Regions from separate parts of the Streptomyces sp. NPDC030809 genome, predicted to be linked through region 2. Evidence: predicted binding sites of a transcription regulator. Region 2 holds the regulator's gene; the other holds the start of a gene.

Region 1 (15,234 bases), on a different contig from region 2:
GCCCTGCACGACCGCGACGTGCGCCGCACCATGGCCTGCGGCATCGCCGGCCTGTCGGTGGCCGCGGACTCGCTGTCCGCCATCAAGCACGCCAGGGTCACCGTCCACCGCGACGCGACGGGCCTGGCCACCGACTACACGGTGGAGGGGGAGTACCCGGCCTACGGGAACAACGACGACCGGGCGGACGACATCGCGGTGTGGCTGGTCGAGGAGTTCATGCGCAAGGTGCGCCGGCACCCGACCTACCGGAACGCCGAGCACACCCAGTCCGTCCTGACCATCACCTCCAACGTGGTCTACGGAAAGAAGACCGGCAACACCCCCGACGGCCGCCGCGCGGGCGAGCCGTTCTCCCCGGGCGCCAACCCGATGAACGGCCGCGACACCCACGGCTACGTCGCCTCGGCCCTGTCGGTGGCCAAGCTCCCGTACGAGGACGCCGAGGACGGGATCTCGCTGACCAGCACGGTCACCCCCGACGGCCTGGGGCGCACCCCCGAGGAGCGGATCGCGAACCTGGCGGGCGTGCTCGACGGCTACATGGCGAGCGACGGCTTCCACATGAACGTCAACGTCCTCAACCGCGCGGTGCTGGAGGACGCCATGGCGCACCCCGAGAACCACCCGCAGCTCACCATCCGCGTCAGCGGATACGCGGTGAACTTCGTCCGCCTCACCCGCGACCAGCAGCTCGACGTGCTGAACCGCACCTTCCACGGCTCGCTCTAGAGCCTCGCACCGGGAACGGAGCACTGCCATGACCGCCCTCCTCGGTCCGGACCTCCCCGTGGGCCCCGCCCGCCGCCCCGCCGCCTGCGGCGGGCGGACCCCCGCTGCCGCCGCCACCCGGCGGCCCAGCGAGGGCTCGGTGCACTCCTGGGACCTGTCGACCGGGGTGGACGGCCCCGGCACCCGCTTCGTCACCTTCCTCTCCGGCTGTCCCCTCACCTGCCTGTACTGCCACAACCCCGACACCTGGCGGATGCGGGCCGGCACGCGCACCTCGGCCGACGCGGTCATCGCCGAGGCCGCCAAGTACCGGCGGTTCATCGAGGTCTCCGGAGGCGGGGCCACCGTCTCCGGAGGCGAACCGCTCCTCCAGCCCGTGTTCACGGGCGAACTGCTGCACCGCATGAAGCACGAACTGGGCCTGCACACCGCCCTGGACACCTCCGGCTTCCTCGGGGTCCGCGCCACCGATGCCCTGCTGCGCGACACCGACCTCGTCCTCCTCGACATCAAGGCCTGGGACCCCGCCACCTACCGCAAGGTCACCGGCCGCCCGCTCCGGCCCACGCTCGACTTCGCCCGCCGCCTCGCCGGCCTCGGCAAGGAGGTGCACCTGCGCTACGTGCTGGTGCCCGGGCTCACCGACGCCCCCGCCGAGATCGAGGGCGTGGCCCGCTTCGCCGGATCCCTCGGCAACGTCTCCCGCGTGGACGTGCTGCCCTTCCACAAGCTGGGCGAGGCCAAGTGGGAGGCGCTCGGCAGGGAGTTCACGCTCCGCGGCACCCCGTCCCCCGGCCCGCAGCAGGTCGCCGACGCGAAAGCCCTGTTCCAGGCCCAGGGGCTCACGGCCGTCTGACGGGTCCGGCGGGTCGGCCGGACCTGCCGGGTCCCCCGTTCGGCCCAGCGTTCGCCCCACCACAACGGGACGAATCGGTACAGACCACCTAGCGTGGTCCTGTGTCCGAGCCCTCAGAAGCAGTAGCCGCCGCCCCGCCGCCCGCCGCGGACCCCGTACCCGCGCCGGCCGGGCGCTCCGTCACCGCGCGGGCCACCCTCGCCGGCACCGCCGTCTCCCTCCTGCTCGTCGCCGCCATCGTGCTCGGCAGCCGGTTCCTGCGGGACTTCGACTCGGCCCTGCTGCCGTACGCCGTGGCCACCGTCTTTCTCGCCTTCGGCGTCGCCTACCGCTACACCGTGTGGGTCTCCTCCCCGGGTGCGCGCAGGCTGTTCGCCAAGGGATTCGGCAGCCTCTTCTCGGCCGCCAACTTCCGCAAGGCCCCCACCGCCCTGCCCAAGATGGCCGCCACCTACCTGGGCTTCCAGAAGTTCCTCGGCGCCCGCTCCCACGCCCGCTGGGCCGCCCACCAGCTGATCTTCTGGGGCTGCATCCTCGCCGCGCTGATCACCTTCCCGCTCACCTGGGGCTGGTTCACCTTCACCTCCGGCAGCGGCTCCGGCCCCGGCTACGAGATGCGCATCTGGGGGTTCAAGGTCCTCGGCTTCGACTCCCTGAACCTCATCGGCTGGCTCATGTTCCACGGCCTGGACGTGGCCGCCGTCCTCGTCATCCCCGGGGCCTCGTACTTCCTGTGGCGGCGGATGAAGGACCGCGGGGCCATCACCGGCCAGCGCTTCGCCTACGACCTGCTGCCGCTGATCCTGCTCATCGTCATCTCCGTGACCGGCCTCCTCCTCACCTTCTCCTCGATCTTCCTGCACGGCGGCGGCTACGAGTTCCTGGCCGTGCTGCACATGGTCTCGGTGGTCTTCACCCTCATCTACATCCCGTTCGGGAAGTTCTTCCACATCGTCCAGCGGCCCGCGGCCGTCGGCATGCAGCTCTTCAAGTACACCGCCCGCCAGGACGAGCAGATCTTCACTTGCAGGCGCTGCGGGGAGCCCGTGGACACCGCGCCGTACGTGGAGAACCTGCGCGGCACCATGCGCGACCTGAAGCTCGACTTCGACGCCTGGGCCGAGTACTGCCCGCGCTGCAAGCGCGTGCTGCGCGGCAACGCCTACCTGACCCACGTCAAGAAGGGCTTCACCAAGTGACCGCCGCCCACCCGCCGCGCCCGCTGCCCGTCGACCCCTCCATCGCCCCGCCCGGCACCCGCAACTTCCGCGATGCCGGCGGCATCCCCGCCGACCGGTGGCACGCCGACCAGAACGGCGAGACCCTCGTGCCCACCCACTGCTGCTTCTGCGGGGTGCAGTGCGGCATGTACCTGCGGGTGGACAGCGGCGGCAAGGTCTTCGGCGTGGAGCCCCGCAACCACGACATCAACCGGATGCGGCTGTGCCCCAAGGGCATCAACGCCTATCAGCAGGTCAACCACCCCGACCGGCTGACCGCCCCGCTGATGCGCCGCTCCCGCTCGGAGCCCTTCCGGGAGGCCTCCTGGGAGGAGGCCCTCGACTTCACGGTCTCCGAGATCCGGCGGATCCAGAGCACGTACGGCAACGACGCCTTCGGCATGCTCGGCGGCGCCAGCCTGTTCTCCGAGAAGACGTATCTGGTGGGCAAGTTCGCCCGGGTCGCCCTCAAGACCCGGCACGTGGACTACAACGGACGGCTCTGCATGGTCAGCGCCGCGGGCGCCAACAAGCTCGCCTTCGGCATCGACCGCGCCGCCAACCCCTTCTCCGACATCCTCCTCACCGACTGCCTGCTCATCGCCGGGTCCAACGTGGGGGAGTGCTTCCCCGTGATGACCCAGTACCTGTGGGGGGCCCGGGACCGGGGAGCCACGCTGATCGTGGTGGACCCGCGGGAGACGGCGATCGCCCGCACCGCCGACATCCACGTGGCCCTCAAGCCCGGCACCGACTCCGCCTTCTTCAACTCCGTCCTGAACGTGGTGGTCAAGGAGGGGATGGACGACGAGGCCTACGTCGGCGCCCACACCACGGGCTGGGAGGAGGTCCGCGACAAGGCCTCCGAATACCCGCCGGAGCGGGCCGCCGAGATCTGCGGCATCCCCGCCGAGCAGATCGTCCAGGTCGCCCGCGCCTTCGCCGGCGCGGACAAGGCCATGGCCTGGCACGCCCGCGGCATCGAACACCACTCCCAGGGCGTCGAGAACTGCCTCTCCGTGATCAACCTCTGCGTCGCCACCGGCAACCTGGGCAGGCCCGGGGCCGGTTACGGCACCATCACCGGCCAGGGCAACGGCCAGGGCGGCCGCGAGCACGGCCAGAAGGCCGACCTCCTCCCCGGCGGACGGTCGATCACCAACGCCGACCACCGCCGCCAGATCTGCGAGATCTGGGGGATCGAGGAGTCCGAACTCCCGCCCGCCGGCACCTCCATGATGGAAATGGTCTGGCAGATGCAACGCCGCGAGATCCGCGGCCTGATCGGCGTCTGCAACAACCCCTTCGTCTCCCTGCCCCACTACGCAGTGGTCAAGGAGGGGTACGACGCCACCGAGTTCCACGCCCAATTCGACTTCTTCCTCTCCGAAACCGCGGCCAACGCACACGTGGTCTTCCCCGTCACCACCTGGGCCGAGGACGAGGGCGTGATGGCCAACGCCGAGGCCCGGGTGGTCAAGCACAACAAGGCCCAGGAACCCCCCGCCGGGGTACGCACCGACACCTGGGTCATGTGCGAACTCGCCCGGCGGCTGGGGGTGGGGGCCAAATTCGACTTCCCCGGCTCCCGCGAGGTGTTCGAGGAACTGCGCATCGCCTCCGCCGGCACCGTCAACGACTACTACGGCATCACCTACGACCGGCTGGAGGAGACCGGAGGCATCGCCTGGCCCTGCCCGTCCACCGACCACCCGGGCACCCCCCGGCTGTTCGAGGACGGCCGTACCGCCCACCCCGACGGCAAGATCCACATGCAGGTCGTCGAATGGCACCCGCCGATGGACCCCTACACCGAGGAGTACCCCCTCTCCCTCACCACCGGGCGCACCGTCGCCCACTTCCTCTCCGGCAACCAGACCCGCCGCCTGGGCGCCCTCGTCGAGCAGACCCCGCGCCCTTGGGTGGAGGTCCACCCCTCGCACGGCTTCCGCAACGGCGACCCGGTGCGCGTCGTCACCCGCCGCGGCAGCGAGGTGTTCCCCGCCCTGGTCACCGAGGCCATCCGGCCCGACACCATCTTCGTCCCGTACCACTGGCCGGTCCCGACGGCCGCGAACGCCCTCACCCTGGACGCCCTCGACCCCCGCTCGAAGATCCCCGAGTACAAGGTCTGCGCCGCCCGGATCGAGCCGGCCGAGCGCGTGGACGAGGTGCCGCCCCCGCCCACCGCCCCCGGGCACGTGGCGTACCCGGAGACCCAGGTGTCCCGCACCGACCCCCTGCCGCCCACGTCCTCCCAGGGCCGTGGCACGGCCGAGAGGAGCTGACCCCGGCCATGATGGGCAAAACGATCTTCATCGATCCGGGCCGGTGCATCGGCTGCCAGGCCTGCGTCTCCGCCTGCCGCGAATGCGACTCCCACCGCGGCAAGTCGATGATCCACCTCGACTACACCGAACCCGGCCGCTCCGTCGCCTCCCTTCCCACCGTCTGCATGCACTGCGAGGACCCGGTCGCCCCCTGCGCGGAGGTCTGCCCCGCCGACGCGATCCTCGTGACCGCCGACGGAGTGGTGCAGCAGGCCGACACCACCCGCTGCATCGGCTGCGCCAACTGCGTCAACGCCTGCCCCTTCGGAGTCCCGAAGATCGACCTCCAGGCGAAGCTCCAGATGAAGTGCAACCTCTGCTACGACCGCACCGCCTACGGGCTCGCGCCCATGTGCGCCACCGTCTGCCCCACCGGCGCCCTCTTCTACGGCACCCTCGAGGAACTCCGCGCCGAGCGCCCCGGAGTGCAGGTGGCCGACTCCTTCGCCTTCGGCGACGTGGTCGTCAGCACCGGCGTGGCCATGGTCGTCCCCGCCGACAAGGTCCAGTGGCCCGTGCCCGGCGGGCTCCCCGTCGTGGAGATCAATGGAGTGGACGTCCGATGAGCGTCACCGAACAGCCCGCCCCCTCCGCCGGCGGGGAACCCGACGGGGACGCGGCGCAGGCGCACCTGCGCGACCGCATCAGCGCCGACTCCCTCACCACCCGCCGCGACTACCTGCGGATCGTGGCCACCGTCTCCGGCGGCCTCGCCATCGGCGGGATCGGGGTGGCCGCCGGCATCCTGCACCGGCACGGGGACAGCGAGACCGCTCCCCAGGCCAAGAAGGTCACCGACCGGCTGGAGCCCGGCGAGTCCGTGGCCTTCCGCTTCCCCGGAGACGAGGACCGGGCCCTGGCCGTACGCCTCCCGGACGGCACCCTCGTCGGCTACTCGGCCGTCTGCACCCACCTGGCCTGCGCCGTGCTCTGGCGCGAGGACCGCGGCCCCGCGGGCGAGCTGTACTGCCCCTGCCACGAAGGGGTCTTCGACGCGCGCACCGGAGAGGTCACCGCCGGTCCGCCGCCCCGACCGCTGCCCCGGGTCTTCCTCACCGAGGAGGCCGACGGCAGTGTCTGGGCCGTGGCCACCGCCCGGTCCGGAGAACCGGCCAGGGAGGCCCTGTGCCGGCAGTTCAGCGAGACCCGCCCCGAGACGGCCGCCCGGCTCGGCTGCCCCGGTGCGGACCGCGTCGACGAGAGCAGGCGGACATGAGCGAGCAGGCGGACCTGACCGACGACCCGCTGCCGCCGCGGCCCGCATACCGGCCCGGCAGCGCACAGCCGCGGCTCAACCGGCCCGTGCGCGAGCGCTATCCGCAGATCCGCGCCACCAGCGGCTACGGAGACCCCCGGATCCGGCGCACCGGCCCGGGCCCCGGAGCCGGCACCGAGCAGGAGCCCGAGCGCTCCTCGAAGCTCACGGGCCGGCTGGCCCTCGCCCTCACCGTGGTCGTCGGCCAGCTGTGGGGGCTGACCGTGACCGTCAACGAGTGGATGAAGGGAAACACCACCACGGCCTGGTGGGGGGCGGGATTCCTGGTCCTGTCCTTCCTCGTCGTGCTGGGACTGTGGCTCCTCGACCCCAAGGACCGATGACCATGTCGATACGCACCAACCCCGCGCCGGTCCGCTCGCACCGGGCGGACTCCTACCGCCCCGGCACCACGATCGGGGACTGGCGCCCCGAGGACGACGGCTTCTGGCAGTCCACCGGGCGCAAGGTCGCCCAGCGCAACCTGTGGATCTCGGTCCCCGCCCTGATGCTCGGCTTCGTGGTCTGGCAGGTCTGGTCGGTGACCGTGGTCAAGCTCGGCGACGTGGGCTTCGGCTTCTCCAAGTCCCAGCTGTTCTGGCTGACAGCCGTCCCGGGCATCACCGGCGGCACCTTCCGGATCCTCTACACCTTCATCGGCCCGATCTACGGGGAGCGGAAGTTCACCGCCTTCAGCACGATCGTGCTGGTCGTGCCGATGCTGTGGCTGGGTTTCGCACTCCAGGACACCGGCACGCCCTACTGGGAGATGGTGCTGATCGCGGCCGTCTGCGGCATCGGCGGCGCCAACTTCGCCTCCTCGATGGCGAACATCGGATTCTTCTTCCCCAAGCGGGAGAAGGGCAGCGCCAACGGCCTCAACGGCGGCCTGGGCAACCTCGGGGTCAGCGTGGTCCAGCTGGTGGCCCCCCTGGTGGTCACGGCCGCGGTGCTCGGCGCCCCCGCCGGGGACCCCCAGCACGACAGCAAGAAGGACACCGAGATCTGGCTGCAGAACGGCGCGTTCCTCTGGGTCCCGCTGCTGGTCGTCATGGCGCTGCTGGCCTGGTTCCTGATGAACGACCTCAAGGTGGCCGCCGCCCCCTTCAGCCAGCAGAAGATCATCTTCCGGCGGAAGCACAACTGGCTGATGACCTGGCTCTACGTCGGCACCTTCGGGTCCTTCATCGGCTTCGCCGCGGGCCTGCCCCTGCTGATCAAGAACAACTTCGAGTCCCAGGGCTACCAGGCCACCACCTACGCCTGGATCGGCCCGCTCGTGGGCGCCCTCATGCGCTGGGCGGGCGGCTGGCTGTCCGACCGGATGGGCGGGGCCAGGGTCACCCTGCTCTCCTTCGTGGGCATGGCCGCCTCGCTGGTCGTGGTGATCTTCGCCCTCCCCGCGGGCTCCGACCGGGGCAGCTTCTGGACCTTCTTCGCCGGCTTCGTCGCGGCCTTCTTCTTCTCGGGCCTGGGCAACGGCTCCACCTTCCGCCAGATCCCCGTGATCTTCCGGGACCAGCACGCCCGGGCCGCCGCCGGACAGGGGCCCGAGGCCGAGGCCGCGGCGCTCAAGCAGTCCGAGATGGAGGCGGGCGCCGTCACCGGCTTCTCCTCCGCCATCGCCGCGTACGGGTTCTTCTTCATCCCGGCGATGTTCGCGAACCTGGAGGTCACGACCGCGCTGTGGATGTTCATCGGCTTCTACGCGACCTGCCTGGCCGTGTGCTGGTGGTTCTACGCCCGCCCGGGCGCGGAGGCACCCAGCTGAGCCCGGCCGGAGCCGGCCGTACCCTGGAGGCATGAGCAGCGCCCCCGCCCCCGGCCCCCGTCCGAAGCCCGCAGCGGCCCCCCGGCCGAAGCCGAGGCTGGTGTTCGACGACCCGCTGGACCAGCAGTCCTCGGACGACACCGACCGGGGGTGGGGCGAGCGCCCGCCCGCCGACGGCAACAGCGCCGCCGACCTCGCGCGGTTCCTCGACGAGAAGCCGCCCCACCACATCTGAGCCGCCGGCCGGATCAGCTCGTCTGGCGGCTGACCTGGCCGTCCCCGGAGCCGTTGCGCTGGGTGACCAGGGCGTCCCGGATCTCCTTGAGCACCACCAGCTCGGTGACCTCCAGGGTCTCCTGCACCCCTTCCTTCGCCTTGCGGCGGGCCTCCTGCCGGGCCAGGTACTTGGACATCGGCAGGACCATCAGGAAGTAGACGACGGCCGCGGTGATCAGGAAGGTCAGCGTGGCGTTCAGCACCGAGCCCCACAGGATGTTCACGCCGATGGGCTCCCCGGTCGCCGGATCGACCCCGCACTTGCCCTTGAGGCAGGAGGAGTAGGCGTCCAGGCTCCGGGTGCCGATCGCGCCGACCAGCGGGCCGATGATGCCCTTCACCACCGAGTTGACGATGTTGGTGAACGCGGCGCCGATGACCACGGCCACCGCGAGGTCCACCACGTTCCCGCGCATCAGGAAGGCCTTGAAGCCCGCCAGGACGCTCTCCTTCTGCTTCTTCTTGTCGCTCACCACTGAGCCTCTCTCCGCAGGTGCTGCGTGTGTCGTAGGTGCAAGGGGCGGAATCAACGCCTCCGAAAGCTACGGCAGTCGAGGCCGTGCCTGTCCAATCCGTGCACGCATTCAGCTGACTTGCCTGTGCACCTGTACGAATCAGCACAGCGCCACCGCCAGTCGGGACACCGCACCCGCGGCAACCAGCTCCCGGGCCGTCTCCCGGGGCACGGACAGCACCACGAGGGCCCCGCCGGCATCAGCCTGCTCCGGCCCGGGCCGGGGAACCGAGGCCACCCGCGCCGCCGCGGCCACCACCCGGGGCCGCCCGCCGTCCGGCCCGAACCCCCCGGGGGCTCCCGGACCGCCCGCGGCCACGACGTCGACCCGGTCCCCGGCCCGCAGCAGCCGGACCGTCGCCGCGTCCGCGATCCGCACGGGCGCCGACACCAGCCGCACCGCGGCGGGCCGGGGCGGTGGCACCGGGGGCGGCGGCCCGGTCCGCGAGGCCTGTGCCTCGGGCCCCGTGAGGGCCAGTGCGGCCGCGGCCACGGCCAGGCCCGCGGCGGGCACCCGCCGCCTGCGCCGCACCGCCCTGCGCAGCCGGTCCCCGCCCCGCCCGGCCCGCAGCGGAGCGAAGGCGGGAACCGCCCGCGGCGGCGGACACGCGGCCGGAGGACCCGCGACGGAAGACCCGGCCCGGGCGGACGCGGGAGGCGGGGAGGCCGGGAAGGCCGGGGAGGTCGGGGACGCCGGGAAGGCCGGGGAAGGCCGGCAGGTCAGGGAGGACCGGGAGGACCCGGGGGCCGAGGCCGGAGAGGACCGGTACACCGGAGTGCAGGAGGACATGCGGAACACCGCCCGTCGTGAGGGACTTCGAAGCCCGGACCCGTCGCCCGGACACCCCTCACGATCCACCCCCGACCCACCACCCCGCCCGCACCTGTGGACGCCCCGGGCGATGTGGACAACTCACTCACCCCCGCAGGTGAAACCGCCCGCTACGGCAGTTCGATGCCCAGGTCCCAGCCGTCGTGCACGCGCGTGCACAGGCAGTCCCGGGCCTCGGTGGCCGGCAGGGCCGCCACCGCGTCGAAGAGCACCTCGCGCAGCCGGCCGATGTTCTCGCCGAACACCTTCAGCACCTCGGTGTGCGAGACCCCCTCGCCCGTCTCGGCCCCCGCGTCCAGGTCCGTGACCAGCGCCATCGAGGTGTAGCAGAGGCCCAGCTCACGGGCGAGCACGGCCTCGGGGTGCCCGGTCATGCCGACCACCGACCAGCCCATCGCGGTGTGGAACCGCGACTCGGCGCGGGTCGAGAACCGCGGCCCCTCGATCACCACCATCGTGCCGCCGTCCACCGGCTCCCAGCCCCGCCCGCGCGCCGCCCCCATGGCCGCCGCCCGCCCGGCCGGGCAGTACGGGTCCGCGAAGGTGGTGTGCACGACGTTGGGCACGGTGCCGTCGGGCAGGGGCTCGCCGTCGAAGAAGGTCTGGGCGCGGCTCTTCGTACGGTCGACCAGCTGGTCCGGGACCAGCAGCGTGCCCGGCCCGTACTCGGTCCGCAGGCCGCCGACCGCGCACGGCCCCAGCACCTGCCGCACGCCGACCGAGCGGAGCGCCCACAGGTTGGCACGGTAGTTGATCTTGTGGGGCGGGACCTTGTGGCTGCGCCCGTGGCGGGGCAGGAAGGCGATCTGGCGGCCGGCCAGCTCGCCGAGGAACAGGGAGTCGCTGGGCGCCCCGTACGGGGTGTCCACCTGGAGCTCGGAGACGTCCTCCAGGAAGGAGTAGAAGCCCGAACCGCCGATGACACCGATCTCTGCGTTCACCATGGCCCCAACCCTACGGGCCGCCCTCCGCCCACAGCCTGTGGATGCCGGACCGGGTCACGGGCCCGGACAAGCCGAAGGCCCCGCTGCCGGAACGGCGGCGGGGCCTCGTGCGATGCGGGCGGCGGTCAGGCAGCCGGGCTGCTGCTCGACGCCGGGGCGGCGGCCGGAGCAGGGGTGGAAGCGGCCGTCGACGTGGTCGAGGCCGGCTTCGAGGCGGGGGTGCTGCTGGACGACGCGCCGCGGCTGTCGTTCCGGTAGAAGCCCGAGCCCTTGAAGACGATGCCCACAGCGGAGAACACCTTCTTCAGGCGTCCCTTGCAGCTGGGGCACTCGGTCAGGGCGTCATCGGTGAACTTCTGCACGGCCTCGAGGCCCTCGCCGCACTCGGTGCACTGGTACTGGTAGGTCGGCACGAATTTCCTCCTGGCACTCTGACTCAGTGAGTGCTAACGACGCTCCATGGTGACGTATTCCGCCGGATCAGTCCACCGTCACCGGCGTGCGGTGACCGATGCCACGCTCTCCGGCGGCCTGCGGACCGGGGCCCGCGGGGTGGGCGGACGGCCGGTTCGAGCGGTGCTCGACCGGGTCCCGGTCCACCCTCGTGACCCGTCCGGCCTGCGGCTTCCGCGCCGCGGCCTGCGGAGCCCCCGGCGCCTCGCCGGCGGAGGCGCCGGAAGCCCCGGAAGCGGCAGGGGCACCGGAAACCTCCGACCCCGCGGCGGCGTCCGACCCGGCGAAGTCGGCCGGAGCGCCGGCAGCGGCACCCTCGGCGGCCTCCTGGGACCCGCCCACGATCCGGCTCGGCGCCTTCGGCGCGAGCCGCGAGCGCAGCGCGACCACGGTGACCAGCGCCAGCGCGGTGGCCGCGAGCGGCACCAGGAAGCCGGCGTGCGAGCCGTACGCGTCGGTCAGGCGGCCCGCCGTGGTGACGGCGGCGGCCTGGCCGAAGGCGACCGCGCCGGTCAGCCAGGTGAAGGCCTCGGTGCGGGAAGCGGCCGGGACCAGACGCTCGACCATCGTGTAGCCGGTGATCAGCGCGGGGGCGATGCACAGGCCGACGACCAGGCCGAGGGCGCCCAGCAGGTACGCGGAGTGCACGGCCCACAGCACGGACGCGGCGGCGGTGAGCCCGGCGTAGCCGAGGATCAGGCGGCGGCGCGGTCCGATCTTCCAGGCGATGGCACCGCAGGCGATGCCCGCGATCATGTTGCCCGCGGCGAAGACGCCGTAGAGCAGGCCGTTGGCGCCCGGGTTGCCGATCTCCTCGGAGAAGGCCGCCAGGGAGACCTGCATGCCGCCGAAGACGGCGCCGATGCCCAGGAAGGCCACGATCAGGACGCGCACGCCCGGCACGGACAGCGCGGAGGCGTGCTTCTCGCCGGTCAGGGAGGGCCGGCCCGCGGGCTTGGGCTGCGTACCGCGCTGTGCGGCGAACAGCAGGCCGCCGATCAGGGTCAGCGCGGCCTCGGTGATCAGGCCGGCGGAGGGGTGGATCTGGGTGCACAGGAAGGTGGCCAGCACCGGGCCCACCACGAAGGTGAACTCGTCGGTGACCGACTCGAAGGCCGCGGCGGTGGGCAGCAGCGCGGAGCGCTCGCCCTCCAGGCGGGCCGCCCAGCGGGACCGGACCATCGGGCCGACCTGCGGCACGGAGGCGCCGGCCGGGACGGCGGCCAGCGCCAGCGCCCACAGCGGGGCGCCGAGCAGGGCCAGCGCGGTCAGGGCGCCGACGGCGGCGGCGTGCGCGAGGACGACCGGCACCAGGACGGCGCTCTGGCCGAAGCGGTCGGCGAGCTTGCCCATCTGGGGGGCGAACAGCGCCATCGAGACGCCGGTGACGGCGGCGACGACGCCCGCGCTGCCGAAGGAGCCGGTGGTGTGCTGGACCAGCAGGACGATGCCGATGGTCAGCATCGCGAAGGGCTGGCGGGCGGCGAAGCCCGGAAGGAGGAAGCTGAGCGCGCCCGGCGTGCGCAGCAGCTGCCCGTACCCGGCGCGGGACTTTTCGGTGGTCGTGACCGCGGATGCCACGGCCTAGCCTTTCCGCTGCCTGGTAGGTCTCCCCGTCTGCGGACGGTGGCGGCCTTGTGGGCCGTGCACCCGTACGGGAGCCCCGAGAGCTGTCCTCATGCGCAAGAACCGAGTGATACCTCGGCCCCCACTGCGAGGGGGTCCGGGCCGCCGAGCGGTCGCGCCAGCTCTGCGTCAGGCAGAGTTGGTCGATTGGTGTGCCTTCATGGTACAGGGAAAGAGCAAAGGCGCACCTGTGATTACAGCGACAGGCGGTGTCTTCACCTGCGTTTAACGAGCGGTTCGTCGTCCGGGGCCTCTGGCGCCGGAATTGCCTGCACTTCCGCCGTCATGCCCCTCTCCACCGGTTCCCAACCATCCCGCGAGTTTGCCGCCCCGCGCGACCGCCTTGAGCCGTGCCTCGGCCGCGTCCCGCACCGGGTCGGTGGCCACCACCAGGAGGTCGTCCCCGCGCCGCAGCACGGTCGAGGGCAGCGGTACGAAGCTCTCCTCGTCGCGGACGACGAGGGTCACGGAGGCCCCGGGCGGCAGCCGCAGCTCGCTGACCTCCACCCCGTGCATGCGCGAGGCCGCGGGGATGGAGAAGGAGAGCAGGTGCCCGCGCAGCTTCTCCAGGGGGGCCGACTCGATGCCGAGGTCGGTGGCGGCCCGGTCGCCCTCGCCGAGCTTCAGGGTGCGCGCGAGCCAGGGCAGGGTCGGCCCCTGCACCAGGGTGTAGACGACCACGAGGACGAAGACGATGTTGAAGACCCGGTCGCTGCCCTCGATCCCGGAGACCATCGGGATCGTGGCCAGGATGATGGGGACGGCGCCGCGCAGGCCGGCCCAGGACATGAGGGCCTGCTCCCGCCAGGGCAGCCGGAAGGGCAGGAGGCTGACGAAGACCTCCAGGGGCCGCGCGACCATGGTGAGGACCAGGCCGACGAGCACCGCCGGCCAGAAGTCGCCGACCAGCTCGTGCGGGGTCACCAGCAGGCCGAGCAGGACGAACATGCCGATCTGGGCGATCCAGCCGAGCCCGTCCGCGAACCCGCGGGTGGCCGGCCAGTGCGGCAGCTTCGCGTTCCCCAGCACCATCGCGGCGAGGTAGACGGCGAGGAAGCCGGAGCCGTGGGCCATGGCCCCGGCCGCGTACGCGGTGACGGCGATGGCCATGACGGCGATCGGGTAGAGGCCGGAGGCGGGCAGGGCCACGTGCCGCAGCCCGTAGGCGCCGAGCCAGCCCACGGCGAGTCCGATGCCGGCGCCGATCGCCAGCTCCAGGGCGATCTTGCCGAGCAGGACGTACCAGGCGTCCACCGGGCCGACCGTGCTGAAGGCGACGACCAGGATCACGACGGGGGCGTCGTTGAAGCCGGACTCGGCCTCCAGGACGCCGGTGACCCGGGTGGGCAGCGGCACCTTCCGCAGGACGGAGAAGACCGCGGCCGCGTCGGTCGAGGAGACGACGGCGCCGATCAGCAGGGCCTGCCGCCATTCGAGCCCGACCAGGTAGTGGGCTCCCGCCGCGGTCACACCCACGCTGACGGCGACGCCGACCAGCGAGAGCACGATCGCGGCGGGCAGCGCCGGCCTGATCTCCTTCCACTTCGTCCCCAGACCGCCCTCGGCGAGGATCACGACCAGGGCCGCGTAGCCGATGACCTGTGTGAGCTCCGCGTTGTCGAAGACGACGTTGCCTATGCCGTCCTGCCCTATCGCGACCCCGATGCCCAGGTAGACGAGCAGGCTGGGGAGACCGCTGCGGGACGAGATCCGTACCGCGGCGACCGCGCTGAGCAGGACGAGCGAGCAGATCAGCAGGAGCTCGTTGAGCTGGTGGACAGTCAGCGGGCGGCCCTTTCCCTCGAAGTGGTCTGCCGATGCCGGAACGATTCGTCGCCACGGGTCGGGTATGACCCGCGGGGAAGGGGGCCCGGCGGCCAGTACTTCGTTACCTTACCTAAGGTTTGACGATTTCTTGACCCCTTTGCCACATTGTGAAACGCCAGTTCGATGAAGTCGCTGACACCGCGTCCGAACGGGGTGGACGCTGCGCCTATGGTTGCTCCCAGCACTCCAGGACCACCCTGCCCCCTCGAAGGACAGCGATGCCCGCGAACGAAACCGCCCCTTCCGTCAAGAAGAAGGGACGACGTGCCCGTCTGATCGTCGTCCTCCTGGTGCTGGCGGTCGTCGCCGGCGTCGGCTACGGGGCGTACTGGAGCGTCGACACGGTCCGCGCCTCCCACCCGCAGACCACGGGCACCATCGAGCTCAAGGGGCTGAGCGGCCCCGTCGAGGTCAAGCGCGACGCCAACGGCATCCCGCAGCTCTACGCCGACAACGACCTGGACCTCTTCCGGGCCCAGGGCTTCGTCCAGGCGCAGGACCGCTTCTGGGAGATGGACGTACGCCGGCACATGACCTCCGGTCGGCTGTCGGAGATGTTCGGCAGCGGCCAGGTCGAGACCGATGCCTTCCTGCGCAC
Region 2 (15,234 bases):
CAGGAGGTACCCGTTGTGGTTGCGGTGCCGGGTCGGGACCTGGCTCGCGGTGCCGAGCACCACGAATTCGCGTACGGACACGTTCTGCTACCCGGGCGGCCATTCGAGGCCGCGCCCGCCGAGCACGTGGGCGTGGGCGTGGAAGACGGTCTGGCCCGCACCGGCGCCGGTGTTGAAGACGATCCGGTAGCCCGAGCCGTCCACCTTCTCCTCGGCGGCGACCTCGCCGGCCGCGCGCAGCACGTCGGCGGCGAGCACCGGCTCGGCGGCGGCCAGGGAGGCCGCGTCCGGGTAGTGCGCCTTGGGGATCACCAGGACGTGCGTCGGGGCCTGCGGGTTGATGTCGCGGAACGCGACCGTGGTCTCCGTCTCGCGCACGATCGTCGCGGGGACCTCCCCCTTGACGATCTTGCAGAACAGGCAGTCCGCCTGCGGTTCCCCTGCCATGGGCTTCGCCTCCGTAGCGTGATCGTTCCCCGCATCGTAGCGACCGGGCGGCCGGAGCCCGCTCGACGGGCTCTGGAGCCGTGGATCCCGGTGGGGCGGGCTACGACCAGCGGCCGGTGCGGGCGAGCAGGACGGCGGCCGCCGCGGTGCCGGCCGTGGAGGTGCGCAGCACCGAGCGCCCCAGCCGGTACGGGCGGGCGCCCGCCTCCGCGAACACCGCCAGCTCCTCCGGGGAGACCCCGCCCTCGGGGCCCACGACGACCACGATGGAGCCGGTGGCGGGCAGCTCGGCCAGGGCCAGCGCCCCGCTGTCGGCGTCCCGGTCCTCGTGCAGGACCACGGCGAGGTCGGCCCCGGCGAGCAGGGCGGCGACCTGCTTGGTGGACATGGCCTCGGTGACCTCGGGGAAGCGGACCCGGCGGGACTGCTTGCCCGCCTCGCGGGCCGTGTTGCGCCACTTGGCCAGGGATTTGGCGCCGCGGTCCCCGCGCCACTGCGTGATGCAGCGGGAGGCCTGCCAGGGCACGATCGCGTCCACCCCGGTCTCGGTCATGGTCTCGACGGCGAGTTCGCCCCGGTCCCCCTTGGGCAGGGCCTGCACCACGGTGATCCGCGGGTCGGGCTCGGGCTCCTCGGACACCGCCCGTACGTCGACCACCAGCCGGTCCTTGCCCTCGGCGGCGGCGACCACGCCCTCGGCCCAGGCGCCCTGCCCGTCGGTGAGGACGACCTCCTCGCCGGGCTCCAGGCGCTTCACGGAGACCGCGTGCCGGCCTTCGGGTCCGTCCAGGACGAACTGCGGTCCGGCGGGCACCTTGTCGACCACGAACACGGGGGCGGTCATGACGCACTCCTCATCTGCAACGCACTCTGCGCTTCGGCCAGTTCGGCCGCGAGCACTTCCACCAGCTGCCCGGCGGGCAGGGTGCGGGCCAGCCGGTGGCCCTGTCCGGCCCACAGGGCCATCCCCTGCGGGTCGCCCGCCTCCGCGGCGGCCTTGCGCAGTCCGGTGGTCAGATGATGCACCTGCGGGTACGCGGCCGGCGCGTAGGGGCCGTGTTCCCGCATGAAGCGGTTGACCAGCCCGCGGGCCGGGCGCCCGGAGAAGGCCCGGGTCAGCTCGGTGCGGACGAACAGCGGGTCGGTCAGGGCCTGCTTGTGCACCGGGCTGGCGCCCGACTCGGGGCAGGGCAGGAAGGCGGTGCCCAGCTGCGCCGCCTCCGCGCCCGCGGCCAGCACGGCGGCGATCTGCGCCCCGCGCATGAGCCCGCCCGCGGCGATGATCGGGACCGCCACCGCCTCGCGGACCTGGGCCACGAGCGGCAGCAGCCCGAAGCCGCTGCCGTCGGCCTCCGGGTCGTCGCGGTGGGTGCCCTGGTGGCCGCCGGCCTCGATGCCCTGGACGCACACGGCCTGGGCGCCGGCGCTCTGCGCGGTCCGGGCCTCCTCGGCCGAGGTGACGGTGACGGCGGTACGGGTGCCCGCCCGGTGGAACGCGTCGAGGGTCGCGGGGTCGGGGCAGCCGAAGGTGAAGGAGACGAGGGGCACCGGGTCGTCGAGCAGGATCGCGACCTTGGCGTCGTAGCCGTCGTCGGAGCAGGCGAAGACGTCCTCGCTGAGCGGGGTGTCGTACCAGGTGGCCTCGCCGGCGAGCTGCCCCCGGTAGGCCTCGACCGAGGCCGGGTCGGCGGCCGCCGGCTGCGGCATCAGCAGGTTGACCCCGAAGGGGTGGGGGCTGAGCGCGCGCAGCCGCTTGATCTCCTGGTACATGCCGTCGGCGGTCTTGTAGCCGCCCGCCAGGAAGCCGAGTCCGCCCGCCGCCGAGACGGCCGCGGCCAGCTCGGGGCAGGAGCCGCCGCCCGCCATGGGAGCCTGCACGACCGGGTACCGGCAGAGGGCGCTCAGTGCGGAGGACATGAGCGCATCGTGCCATGTCCCCCGCAGCAGGCCGAATCAGGTCATCCGCCTGGCATAGTCCGCCGGACGGAACCCGCCACGGGCCGTCCGCCGCCCGTGCGGGCGGCGGAACGGCGACCGGTCGGCGGCGTTGAAAACGGCCTCGCAGCGGCGGTCAGCGGCCGTTGAAGGCGTCCTTCAGGCGGCTGAAGAGACCCTGCTGCCCGGGCTGGAACTGGCCCAGCGGGCGCTCCTCGCCGCGCAGCTTGGCGAGCTGGCGGAGCAGGTCCTCCTGCTGCGGGTCCAGCTTGTTCGGGGTCTGGACCTCGACGTGGACGATGAGGTCGCCGCGGCCTCCGCCGCGCAGGTGCGTGACTCCGCGCCCGTGCAGCGGGATGGACTGGCCGGACTGGGTACCGGGCCGGATGTCCACCTCCTCCATCCCGTCCAGCGTCTCCAGCGGGCACTTCGTGCCCAGGGCCGCCGCCGTCATCGGGATGGTGACCGTGCAGTGCAGGTCGTCGCCGCGCCGCTGGAACACCGGGTGCGGGAGCTCGTGGATCTCCACGTACAGGTCGCCGGCGGGGCCGCCGCCGGGGCCGACCTCGCCCTCGCCGGACAGCTGGATCCGGGTGCCGTTCTCCACGCCGGCCGGGATCTTGACCGTGAGGCTGCGGCGGGAGCGGACCCGGCCGTCGCCCGCGCACTCGGGGCACGGGGTCGGGACCACGGTGCCGAAGCCCTGGCACTGCGGGCAGGGGCGCGAGGTCATGACCTGGCCGAGGAAGGACCGGGTGACCTGGGAGACCTCGCCGCGGCCGCGGCACATGTCACAGGTCTGCGCGGAGGTGCCGGGTGCGGCGCCCTCGCCGGAGCAGCCGGTGCACACGACGGCCGTGTCGACCTGGAGCTCCTTGGTGGTCCCGAAGGCCGCCTCGTCGAGTTCCAGGTCCAGGCGGATCATCGCGTCCTGGCCGCGGCGGGTGCGCGAGCGCGGACCGCGCTGCGACGCCTGCCCGAAGAAGGCGTCCATGATGTCCGAGAAGTTGCCGAAGCCGCCGGCGCCGAAGCCGCCCGCGCCGCCCCCGCCGCCGGAGGCCGACAGCGGGTCCCCGCCGAGGTCGTAGACCTGCTTCTTCTGCGGGTCCGACAGCACCTCGTACGCGGCGTTGATCTCCTTGAAGCGCTCCTGCGTCTTGGGATCGGGGTTCACGTCCGGGTGCAGCTCGCGCGCGAGCTTGCGGAAGGCCTTCTTGATCTCGTCCGGGGACGCGTCGCGGCGCACGCCGAGTACGGCGTAGTAGTCCGTGGCCACTTACGACTCCGCCAGGATCTGTCCGACGTAACGTGCCACTGCGCGTACCGCTCCCATCGTTCCGGGGTAGTCCATGCGGGTCGGTCCGACCACGCCGAGTTTGGCGACTGCTTCGCCGCCCGAACCGTAGCCGACCGAGACGACGGACGTGGAGTTCAGTCCCTCGTAGGCGTTCTCATGCCCAATGCGTACGGTCATGCCCGATTCATTGGCCTCGCCGAGCAGCTTGAGGAGCACGACCTGCTCCTCCAGCGCTTCCAGCACCGGCCTGATCGTGAGGGGGAAATCGTGCCCGAAGCGGGTGAGATTGGCGGTGCCGCCGATCATCAGCCGCTCCTCGGTCTCTTCGACCAGGGTCTCCAGCAGGGTCGCGAGGACCACCTGCACCGTGCCGCGGTCGTCGGTCTCGAACGACTCGGGCAGGTCCTGCACCAGCTGCGGCACGTCCGCGAACCGGCGGCCGACGACCCGGCTGTTGAGCCGGGCCCGCAGGTCGGCCAGCGCGGCCTCGCCGAAGGGCGCGGGCGCGTCGACCATCCGCTGCTCGACCCGGCCGGTGTCGGTGATCAGGACGAGCATCAGGCGGGCGGGCGCGAGCGCGAGCAGTTCCACGTGCCGCACCGTCGAGCGGGTCAGCGACGGGTACTGCACGACCGCCACCTGCCGGGTCAGCTGCGCGAGCAGCCGGACCGTGCGGCCGACGACGTCGTCGAGGTCCACGGCGCCGTCCAGGAAGTTCTGGATGGCGCGGCGTTCCGGCGAGGACAGGGGCTTGACCCCCGCGAGCCTGTCGACGAACAGCCGGTAGCCCTTGTCGGTCGGGATGCGGCCGGCGCTGGTGTGCGGCTGGGCGATGTAGCCCTCGTCCTCCAGCACCGCCATGTCGTTGCGCACGGTGGCAGGCGACACGCCGAGCTTGTGGCGCTCCGTGAGTGCCTTGGAGCCGACCGGCTCCTCCGTCCCGACGTAGTCCTGGACGATGGCGCGCAGCACCTCGAGTCTGCGTTCGCTGAGCATCGCGCACACCTCCAGCTGTGATGCCTGTTCGTTTCCGTTGCGGTCCTGCTGCTGGCACTCGTGCCGTCCGAGTGCCAGAGATCCCCCGGTCAGTGTACGGCGGGGAGGTACGCCCCTAGCAAGGGCGGCCCGTCAAGGTAGCGTCGCGGCATGGACGTCCGATGGGAAGAGGCGGGGTGGGAAGGGCTGACCGGACGCACCGGCCGGCGGCGCCTCCCGGTGTGGGACTGCACGGTGGGACTGGTGGTCGGGGACGATGCGGTCCTCCTGATCGACCCCGGTTCCTGCGTGCGCGAGGGGGCCGAGGTGCGCGCGCAGGCGGAGCGGCTGGCGGGCCGCAGAGTGACCCATATCGCATTCACGCACGGCCATTTCGACCATGTCCTGGGCGCGGCGGCCTTCTCGGGGGCCGAGGTGTACGGGGCGGTGGGGCTGGACGGGCTGATGCTCGCGGGGCGCGACCTGCTCCGGGACTCCGCGGTCCGGCACGGCCTGGCCGAGAAGGAGGCCGCGGAGGCGGTGGAGCTGCTGGTCCCGCCCCGGCACCTGGTCTCGGGCGAGTGGACGCTGGAGCTCGGCGGGGTGCAGGTGCTGCTGGCGAACGTCGGCCCCGGGCACACCCGGCACGATCTCGCGGTGTGCGTGCCCGGCGAGCGCGAGGTGGTGTTCTGCGGGGACCTCGTGGAGGAGTCCGGCGAGCCCCAGGCCGGCGGCGACGCGGTCCGCAGGCAGTGGCCCGCCGCCCTCGGCCGGCTGCTGTCCCTGGGCGGCGAGGAGGCGGCGTACGTGCCCGGGCACGGCGCGGTGGTGGACGCGGCGTTCGTCCGTGCGCAACGCGCCACACTGGCGGAGCGTTTCGGCGTGTCGGCCCCCTGAGGGCCCGCCCCTGCCTAGTGTCGTCCGAATGCGCGAATACTCACCCGACCTGACCCCGCCGTGGAAGCGGAGCGCGGCCCGACCGGTGCCGGAGGTGCCCGCGGACCCCGGCCTGGTGGTCGAGGTGGCCGGTACGGACTTCTGCGGGGCGGTGACGGCCTGCGAGGGCGGCACGGTCACGCTGGAGGACCGCTTCGGCAAGCGCCGCGTGTTCCCGCTGGAGCCGCGCGGCTTCCTGCTGGAGGGCGCGCCGGTCACCCTGGTCCGCCCGGCCCGCCGGCCCGCCGCCCCCGCCCGTACGGCTTCGGGCTCGGTGGCCGTCCCGGGGGCCCGGGCCCGGGTGGCGCGGGCGGGCCGGATCTACGTGGAGGGCCGCCACGACGCGGAGCTCGTGGAACGGGTGTGGGGCGACGACCTGCGGATCGAGGGCGTGGTCGTGGAGTACCTGGAGGGCGTGGACGACCTGCCGGCGGTGGTCGCGGACTTCGCCCCGGCCGCGGACGCCCGGCTGGGCGTCCTGGTCGACCACCTGGTCCCGGGCTCGAAGGAGTCCCGGCTGGCCGCCGCGGTCGCCGGCCCGCACGTCCTGGTCGTCGGCCACCCGTACGTGGACGTCTGGCAGGCCGTGAAACCGTCCTCCCTGGGGATTCCCGCCTGGCCGGTGGTCCCGCCCGGCCAGGACTGGAAGACGGGCGTCTGCCGGGCGCTGGGCTGGCCGTCCGAGACGGGGGCGGCGTGGCAGCACGTCCTGTCCCGCGTCCGCTCGTACCAGGACCTGGAGCCGTCCCTCCTGGGCCGCGTCGAAGAGCTGATCGACTTCGTCACGGCCCCGTAGCCCCGACCCTGCCGGCTTTTCCCGCCGGGCGGCGAACTCCGGCCCGTCCGGCGTTTGAGAACCGGGGGTGTGGGGCGGAGCCCCCGCTTCGGGAAGGGGCGGGTGGAGGGAGAGCCCCGCGCAGCGGCGGGGCCCCGTCAATCCACCAGGTCGCGGACCACCGCATCGGCCAGCAGCCGCCCTCGCAGGGTCAGCGCGGCGCGGCCGTCCCGGTAGGCCGCCTCCTGGAGGAGGCCGTCAGCCAGGGCGCGCCGAGACGCGGCCAGCCCGGCCGGCGCCAGCAGCGTCAGCGGCACCCCTTCCAGCAGCCGCAGCTCCAGCAGGATCCGCTCGACCCGCCGGTCCTCTTCGGACAGCAGCTCCCGCCCGGCCCCCGGCGAGCGCCCCTCCGCCAGCGCCGCCGCGTACGCACCCGGATGCTTGACGTTCCACCACCGCACCCCGCCCACGTGGCTGTGCGCCCCGGGACCTGCGCCCCACCAGTCCGCCCCGCGCCAGTACAGCTCGTTGTGCAGGCAGCGCCCGGCCTCGGAGGTGGCCCAGTTCGAGACCTCGTACCAGTGGTAGCCGGCCTCGGCGAGCACCGAGTCGGCGATCAGGTAGCGGTCCGCGTGCACGTCGTCGTCCGTCATGGGCACCTCGCCCCGCCGGATCCGCCGGGCCAGCTGGGTGCCCTCCTCGACGATCAGCGCGTACGCGGAGACGTGGTCGGGTCCGGCGCCGAGGGCGGCGTCGAGCGAGGCCCGCCAGTCGTCGTCGGACTCGCCGGGGGTGCCGTAGATCAGGTCCAGGTTGACGTGCTCGAAGCCCGCCGCCCGCGCCTCGCCCACGCAGGCCTCCGGCCGCCCCGGCGTGTGCGTGCGGTCGAGCACCTTGAGGACGTGCTGCCGGGCGCTCTGCATGCCGAACGAGATCCGGTTGAAGCCGCCCGCCCGGAGCTCCGCCAGGTAGGCGGGGTCCACGGACTCCGGGTTCGCCTCGGTGGTGATCTCGGCGTCGGCCGCGAGGCCGAACTCCTCGCGGATCGCGGCGAGCATGCGGACGAGGTCGGCGGCCGGCAGCAGGGTGGGCGTGCCGCCGCCGACGAAGACCGTGCGGACCTCGCGCGGGTCGTCGCCGAGCACCTTGCGGGCGAGGCGGACCTCCTCGGCGAGGGTCTCGGCGTAGTTCTCGCGGGAGGCGAGGACCCCGCCGGTGCCGCGCAGCTCGGTGGCGGTGTACGTGTTGAAGTCGCAGTAGCCGCAGCGGGTGGCGCAGTACGGCACGTGCAGGTAGAACCCGAGGGGCCGGTCCGCCGCTCCGGTCAGGGCGGACGCGGGCAGCGACCCGTCTTCGGGCATGGGCTCGCCGTCGGGCAGTACGGAAGGCATGGGTCCATTCTCCCGCACCGCCGGACGGGCGGCCGACCGTCCGGTCCGGCCGCCCCGGCGGCGGGGAGCGGGACCCCGCGGCGGGCGGGGGCGCACCCCCGCCCGGCCGGCCTACGCCTCGCGCGCCCCCTCGTACATGCCGTCGATGACCGCCTTGAACTCGCGCTCGACGGCCGGCCGCTTCAGCTTCAGGCTCGGGGTCAGCTCCCCGTGCTCGACGTCGAGGTCCCGTGGCAGCAGCGCGAACTTCTTGATCGTCTGCCAGCGCTGGAGGCCCTGGTTGAGGGTGTCCACGTAGCCCTGGACCATCGCGCGGGTCTCCGGGGCCGCCGCGATCTCGGCGTAGGACTTGCCCTCCAGGCCGTGGTCCTTGGCCCAGCCGAGGATGGCGGGCTCGTCGAGGGCGATGAGGGCGGTGCAGTAGTTGCGGTCCGCGCCGTGCACGAGGATGTTCGACACGAACGGGCAGACCGCCTTGAACTGCCCCTCGACCTCGGCCGGGGCCACGTACTTGCCGCCGGAGGTCTTGATGAGGTCCTTCTTGCGGTCGGTGATCCGCAGGTAGCCGTCCGCGGACAGCTCGCCGATGTCGCCCGTGTGCAGCCAGCCGTCGGACTCCAGCACCTCGGCGGTCTTCTCCGGCAGGCGGTGGTAGCCCTCCATGATGCCCGGGCCGCGCAGCAGGATCTCGCCGTCGTCGGCGATGCGGACCTCGCAGCCGGGGAGCGGCTTGCCGACCGTGCCGGTGCGGTACGCCTCGCCGGGGTTGACGAAGCTGGCCGCGCTGGACTCCGTCAGCCCGTAGCCCTCCAGGATGTGGATGCCCGCGCCGGAGAAGAAGTAGCCGATCTCCGGGGACAGGCCGGAGGCTCCGGAGACCGCTGCGCGCAGCCGGCCGCCGAAGGCGTCGCGGAGCTTGGAGTAGACGAGGGCGTCGGCCACCTTGTGCTTCAGGCCCAGGCCCAGGGGCACCGAGGCGGTGCCGGTGCGGCGGAAGTTGTCCTGCGAGACCTTGGCGTACTCGCGGGCGAGCTCGGCGGCCCACTTGAAGATCTTGTACTTGGCGCCGCCGCCGGCGCGGGCCTTGGCGGCGACCCCGTTGTAGACCTTCTCGAAGATGCGCGGCACCGCGGCCATGTAGGTGGGCTGGACCACCGGCAGGTTCTCGATGATCTTGTCCACGCGGCCGTCGACGGCGGTGACGTGGCCGACCTCGATCTGCCCGGAGGTCAGCACCTTGCCGAAGACGTGCGCGAGGGGCAGCCACAGGTACTGGACGTCGTCCTTGGTGACCAGGCCGGTCGCGGCGATGGCCTTGGCCATGTACGACCAGTTGTCGTGCGGGAGGCGGACGCCCTTGGGGCGGCCCGTGGTGCCGGAGGTGTAGATCAGGGTGGCGAGCTGCTCGGAGGTGATCGCCCCGACCCGCTCCTTGACGGCCTCCGGGTGCTCCGTGAGGTACTCGGCCCCGCGCGCCTCCAGCTCGGCGAGGGTCAGCACCCAGCCCTCGGGGTCGCCCTCGGCCGCCTCGGCACCGGCCGGGTCGATGACGACGACGTGCGCCAGCTCGGGCAGGTCGGCGCGGCGCTCGCGGGCCTTGGCCAGCTGCCCGGCGTCCTCGGCGATGAGGATGCGGCTCTCGGAGTCCGAGAGGATGAAGGCCGACTCCTCGGCGTTGGTGCTGGGGTAGATCGTGGTGACCGCGCCGCCCGCGCACATCACGCCGAGGTCGCTCAGGATCCACTCGACGCGGGTGTTGGAGGCGAGCGCCACGCGCTGCTCGGGTTCCAGGCCCAGGCTCACCAGGCCGGCGGCGATGCCGTACACGCGCTCGGCGGCCTGCCCCCAGCTGAGCGACTTCCAGTCGTCCGGTCCCTTGCCGGAGGCCGCGGGCACCGGGTACCGGTAGGCCTCGGCGTCCGGGGTCGCGGCGACGCGCTCAAGGAAGAGGGCCGCCACCGAGGGCGGGCGGTTCTCGATCAAGGTCTGTGTGTCGCTCACGAGACATCCTCCGGACCACGCTGCACCGCGTGGGTTAACTGGCGAGTAACCATCGAGCAGAGATCAGCGTAGAGGGCGTCCGCCCGCCGCGTAAGGGGCGCCGAGCGGCCGCTTTATAACGAACGGGCCCCTGCGCGAGTGCGCAGGGGCCCGTCCGCAAGGCTGCCGGGGGGTGGCTACTTCTTGCCCTTGCCGCCGGACTCGTCGCTGGACAGCACCGCGATGAAGGCGTCCTGCGGGACCTCCACGGAGCCGACCATCTTCATCCGCTTCTTGCCTTCCTTCTGCTTCTCCAGCAGCTTCCGCTTACGGGAGATGTCACCGCCGTAGCACTTGGCGAGGACGTCCTTGCGGATGGCGCGGATGGTCTCGCGGGCGATGACCCGGGAGCCGACGGCCGCCTGCACGGGCACCTCGAAGGCCTGCCGCGGGATCAGCTCGCGCAGCTTGGCGACCAGGCGCACGCCGTACGCGTACGCCGCGTCCTTGTGGGTGATCGCGGAGAAGGCGTCCACCTTGTCGCCGTGCAGCAGGATGTCGACCTTGACCAGGCTGGACGCCTGCTCGCCGGTGGGCTCGTAGTCCAGGGAGGCGTAGCCGCGGGTCTTGGACTTCAGCTGGTCGAAGAAGTCGAAGACGATCTCGGCGAGCGGGAGGGTGTAGCGGATCTCCACGCGGTCCTCGGACAGGTAGTCCATGCCCAGGAGGGTGCCGCGGCGGGTCTGGCACAGCTCCATGATCGCGCCGATGAACTCGCTCGGGGCGAGGATCGTGGCGCGCACGACCGGCTCGTACACCTCGGAGATCTTGCCCTCGGGGAACTCGCTCGGGTTGGTGACCGTGACCTCCTTCCCGTCCTCCAGCACCACGCGGTAGACCACGTTCGGCGCGGTGGCGATGAGGTCGAGGCCGAACTCGCGCTCCAGGCGCTCGCGGACCACGTCGAGGTGCAGCAGGCCGAGGAAGCCCACGCGGAAGCCGAAGCCGAGCGCGGCGGAGGTCTCCGGCTCGTAGACCAGCGCGGCGTCGTTGAGCTGGAGCTTGTCCAGGGCCTCGCGCAGGTCCGGGTAGTCCGAGCCGTCCAGCGGGTACAGGCCGGAGAAGACCATCGGCTTCGGGTCCTTGTAGCCGCCGAGGGGCTCGGTGGCACCGCCCGTCATCTGGGTGATGGTGTCGCCGACCTTGGACTGGCGGACGTCCTTCACGCCGGTGATCAGGTAGCCCACCTCGCCGACGGAGAGGCCGTCGGCCGGCAGCATCTCGGGCGAGTTGCAGCCGATCTCCAGCAGCTCGTGGGTGGCGCCGGTGGACATCATCCGGATCCGCTCGCGCTTGTTGAGCGTGCCGTCGACCACACGGACGTACGTCACGACGCCGCGGTACGAGTCGTAGACCGAGTCGAAGATCATCGCGCGGGCGGGGGCGTCCTTGACGCCGACCGGGGCGGGGACGGTCTGCACCACGCGGTCGAGCAGGGCGTCCACGCCGACACCGGTCTTGGCGGAGACGCGCAGCACGTCGTCGGGGTCGCAGCCGACCAGGTTCGCCAGCTCCTCGGCGAACTTCTCCGGCTGGGCGGCCGGCAGGTCGATCTTGTTCAGGACCGGGACGATCGCGAGGTCGTTCTCCATCGCCAGGTACAGGTTGGCGAGGGTCTGCGCCTCGATGCCCTGGGCGGCGTCCACGAGCAGGATGGTGCCCTCGCAGGCCGCCAGCGACCGGGAGACCTCGTAGGTGAAGTCGACGTGGCCCGGGGTGTCGATCATGTTGAGGATGTGCGTCTTGCCCTGGCCCTCGCCCTCGGTGGGCGACCACGGCAGACGGACCGCCTGGGACTTGATCGTGATGCCGCGCTCACGCTCGATGTCCATGCGGTCGAGGTACTGGGCACGCATCTGCCGCTGGTCGACGACACCGGTCAGCTGGAGCATCCGGTCGGCGAGAGTCGACTTGCCGTGGTCGATGTGCGCGATGATGCAGAAATTGCGGATCAGCGCCGGGTCGGTACGGCTCGGCTCGGGCACGTGGCTGGGGATCGCGGGCACGCAAGGTCCTGATTCTCGGGCGATGACTATGGATACTCAGGCTCCATGGTCCCATGCGCGGGCGGCTGCGCTCGGTTTGGGCTGGTCCGACTGGGCCTGGTAGCCTGGGCAGCTGTGTCTCGTCTGCCCTCTAGCTCGCGGGACGCAATCCGAAGATCAACCTCTGAACCTGAAAAGGCTCTTTCGTGGCGAACATCAAGTCCCAGATCAAGCGGAACAAGACGAACGAGAAGGCCCGCCTTCGCAACAAGTCCGTCAAGTCCGAGCTGCGCACCTTCATCCGCAAGGCCAACGAGGCCGTCGCCGCCGGCGACGCCGAGAAGGCCACCGCGGCGGCCCGTGCCGCCTCGCGGAAGCTGGACAAGGCTGTCTCGAAGGGTGTCATCCACAAGAACGCCGCCGCCAACAAGAAGTCGGCGCTGGCCACCAAGGTTGCCACCCTCCAGGGCTGAGCACTCTGATGTGATCGCCGGGACGGAATCAGCGGGCCCTCTCATCCGCTCCTGACCGGCACCCCGTCCCACACGCGGCCTGCGTTCGCCACGCGGGTGTGGGACACCAGAAGTGAACCGGAGGCCCCGGTCCCGTCCTTCCCCAGGACGGGACCGGGGCCTCCGGCATGTCCGGGGTTCGCGGGTGTCCGGCTTCGCCCCGTCCGGGGGCGCCGGGGCGGTTAGAGTCCCCGGAACGGACGAGAGGGGCGGGGCATGGCCAAGGTCGACATCAGCCTGGACGCGGAACTGGTCGTGGAGGTGATGGTCCTCGCGGGCATCGGCTCCCCGCAGGACGCGGTGGAGGCCGTCGTACGCGACTACATCGCCCGGGGCCACCGCACGGAGGCCCGCACCGACCTCACCGGCCGCCACCTGCGCGACATCGACTCCCGGCCCCAGGACCCGCAGGGCTGAGCCCGGCCGGGCGGGGCGGGCGGACCGGGCAGGCGGGCGGGCAGGCGGGCGGGCCGGGCGGCGGGTACGGGTCGCGGGAGCGGTCGGTACGGGTCGCGGGGCCGTCGGAACGGGTCGCGGGGCCGTCGGAACGGGTCGGTCAGTACTGGTCGCGGCGGGCCGGGCGGGCGGCCCGGGCCACCGCCACCACCGCCTTCTCCAGGGCGTATTCCGGGTCGTCCCCGCCGCCCTTGACCCCGGCGTCGGCCTCGGCGATCGCGCGCAGGGCGGCCGAGACCCCGTCCGCCGACCAGCCGCGCATCTGCTGGCGCACCCGGTCGATCTTCCAGGGCGGCATGCCGAGGTCCCGGGCCAGGTCCCCGGGGCGCGCGCCGCGCGGAGCGGAGGCGAGCTTGCCGATGGCCCGGACGCCCTGGGCCAGGGCGCTGGTGATCATGACGGGGGCCACGCCGGTGGACAGGGACCAGCGCAGGGCCTCCAGGGCCTCCGCCGCCCTGCCCTCGACCGCCCGGTCGGCGACGGTGAAGCTGGAGGCCTCCGCCCGGCCGGTGTAGTAGCGGCCGACCACGGCCTCGTCGATGGTGCCCTCGACGTCCGCGCACAGCTGGGCGGCCGCGCTCGCAAGCTCGCGCAGGTCGCTGCCGATGGCGTCCACGAGGGCCTCGGTGGCCGCCGGCGTGGCCGAGCGGCCCAGCGCCCGGAACTCGGTCCGTACGAAGGCCAGCCGGTCGGCGGGCTTGGTCATCTTCGGGCAGGCCACCTCGCGGGCCCCGGCCTTGCGGGCCGCGTCCAGCAGCCCCTTGCCCTTGGCACCGCCGGCGTGGAGCAGCACGAGGCTGATGTCCTCCACCGGGTCGGCCAGGTACGCCTTGACCTCCTTGATGCTGTCCGCGGACAGGTCCTGTGCGTTGCGCACCACGAGGACCTTGCGCTCCGAGAACAGCGAGGGGCTGGTCAGCTCGGCGAGGGTGCCCGGCTGGAGCTGCTCGGAGGACAGGTCGCGCACGTCGGTGTCGGCGTCCGCGGCACGGGCCGCGGCCACCACCTCCCGCACGGCGCGGTCGAGCAGCAGCTCCTCCTGACCCACCGCGAGGGTGAGCGGGGCGAGCAGGTCTTCGGTGGGGTTCTTCCTGGTGGCCATCGCCGTCCAGCATCCCACGCCCCACCGACACGGCCCGCCCCCGCAGTGCCCCAGAATGGGACCCGTGAACGCTCGACACGTACTGGTGCTCCCCGACCGCGACGCCGCCGAGGAGGTGGCGGAGGAGGTCTCGGACCGCTTCGGCCTCTCCGAGGAACCCCAGCTGGTCAGGGACGCCCTGGCCGGGGAGGACGACGCCGAGGACGCCCAGTGGCTGGTCGTCGTGGAGGACCCGCAGGACCGCCTGGACCCCGCGGCGCTGGACGCTCTCACCGCGGAGTACGAGGGCTGGCTGGAGGCCCCGTAACGGCCCGGCGCCCCGCGGCGGCCCGGGGTACCACCGCGGTCCGCCTGCCGTTCAGTTCTTGTGCACGATCTGCACGTCGAGCGTCACCTCGATGCTCGACCCGATGGCGGCGATCCCGTGGGCCAGCAGGGACTGCCAGGTCAGGGTGAAGTCCTCGCGGTGCAGTTCGGTGGTGGCACGGCAGGCGGCCCTGGTCTCCCCCTCCATGCCGGTGCCGACCCCCAGGTACTCGGTGTCCAGGGTCACCGAGCGGCTGACCCCGTGCAGGGTCAGCGCCCCGGCCACGGCCCAGCGGCTGCCCGTGCGGTGGATGAACCGCTCGCTGTAGAACTCGATCGTGGGGTGCCGGGCGGCGTCGAGGAAGTCCCCGGACCTCAGGTGGTCGTCCCGCATCCGGACCCCGGTGTCGATGCTGGCCGCATCGATGATCACGTGCATGGCGGAGTCCTCCATGCGGTCCGCGATCCGCACGGCCCCGGCGAAGGTGTTGAACCGGCCGTGGATCCGGGCGAGTCCGATGTGGCGGGCGCTGAACGCGATGGCGGAGTGCGTCGGTTCTATCTCCCAGTGCCCCGGCCGCGGCAGCAGCGGCGGATCGACCGACTCCAGCAGGATGTCGCCGGGCCCCGGCGCCCCGCCGGCCTCGACCTGCGCCGCCACGTGGTACGGGGCGTAGCCCTCGGCCGTGACGGCCACCCGGTACTCGCCCGCGGGCACCGCCGCGAAGAAACCCCCGTACGGGTCGGTCTCGCCACCGAGGATCCGGCGCCCGATCGGATCGGTGACCTCGAACCGGGCCTGGCGGACCGGCTGGTGGAACTGGTCGAGCACCCGGCAGCTCAAGGCCCCCGCCTCCGGCGGCACCCCCTGGCTGTGGGCGGTATGCGGATTTCCGGCCGTCTCATTCCCCCGCCGGCGACCGAACATGGTCTATGCACCCCCGTGCTGTCTCGACTCGCACCCGTCTGGCGAAGACGCATTCGATCATGACGGCGTGTTGGGGGCAAACAGAATGGTCGCCCCGGTATGGCCGGGCCCGGCCGCTGGTGCCCGATGTAAGGAGCGGACCGCCGGTA

The links. Region 2 encodes HrcA, which represses chaperone genes, less so after heat shock. Its sites were predicted from a motif close to TTNGCACTCNGNNNNNCNGAGTGCNAA; they were not measured.
Region 1: the regulator HrcA is predicted to act here: its motif matches at 11,154-11,180, upstream of ACZ407_RS12155 (FmdB family zinc ribbon protein).

Annotation. Positions count from the first base shown of each region.
Region 1 is NZ_JBVIDV010000007.1:114,859-130,092, forward strand. It holds gene pflB (formate C-acetyltransferase) at 1-732, shown strand, start outside; gene pflA (pyruvate formate-lyase-activating protein) at 761-1,588, shown strand; gene ACZ407_RS12105 (MFS transporter) at 1,690-2,787, shown strand; gene ACZ407_RS12110 (molybdopterin oxidoreductase family protein) at 2,784-5,096, shown strand; gene ACZ407_RS12115 (4Fe-4S dicluster domain-containing protein) at 5,105-5,704, shown strand; gene ACZ407_RS12120 (QcrA and Rieske domain-containing protein) at 5,701-6,354, shown strand; gene ACZ407_RS12125 (hypothetical protein) at 6,351-6,737, shown strand; gene ACZ407_RS12130 (NarK family nitrate/nitrite MFS transporter) at 6,740-8,164, shown strand; gene ACZ407_RS12135 (hypothetical protein) at 8,196-8,399, shown strand; gene mscL (large conductance mechanosensitive channel protein MscL) at 8,413-8,913, opposite strand; gene ACZ407_RS12145 (hypothetical protein) at 9,055-9,468, opposite strand; gene ACZ407_RS12150 (S-methyl-5'-thioadenosine phosphorylase) at 9,897-10,730, opposite strand; gene ACZ407_RS12155 (FmdB family zinc ribbon protein) at 10,856-11,143, opposite strand; partial or broken gene ACZ407_RS12160 (MFS transporter) at 11,523-12,764, opposite strand; gene ACZ407_RS12165 (potassium/proton antiporter) at 13,035-14,639, opposite strand; gene ACZ407_RS12170 (penicillin acylase family protein) at 14,855-15,234, shown strand, end outside.
Region 2 is NZ_JBVIDV010000002.1:159,787-175,020, forward strand. It holds gene ACZ407_RS03420 (ribonuclease Z) at 1-81, opposite strand, end outside; gene ACZ407_RS03425 (histidine triad nucleotide-binding protein) at 88-447, opposite strand; gene ACZ407_RS03430 (16S rRNA (uracil(1498)-N(3))-methyltransferase) at 548-1,291, opposite strand; gene ACZ407_RS03435 (nitronate monooxygenase) at 1,288-2,364, opposite strand; gene dnaJ (molecular chaperone DnaJ) at 2,519-3,658, opposite strand; gene hrcA (heat-inducible transcriptional repressor HrcA) at 3,659-4,675, opposite strand; gene ACZ407_RS03450 (MBL fold metallo-hydrolase) at 4,826-5,551, shown strand; gene ACZ407_RS03455 (DUF3097 domain-containing protein) at 5,580-6,386, shown strand; gene hemW (radical SAM family heme chaperone HemW) at 6,524-7,756, opposite strand; gene ACZ407_RS03465 (AMP-dependent synthetase/ligase) at 7,868-9,757, opposite strand; gene lepA (translation elongation factor 4) at 9,934-11,802, opposite strand; gene rpsT (30S ribosomal protein S20) at 11,988-12,254, shown strand; gene ACZ407_RS03480 (DUF2191 domain-containing protein) at 12,510-12,710, shown strand; gene holA (DNA polymerase III subunit delta) at 12,850-13,851, opposite strand; gene ACZ407_RS03490 (hypothetical protein) at 13,907-14,158, shown strand; gene ACZ407_RS03495 (YceI family protein) at 14,210-15,085, opposite strand; gene ACZ407_RS03500 (ComEC/Rec2 family competence protein) at 14,998-15,234, opposite strand, start outside.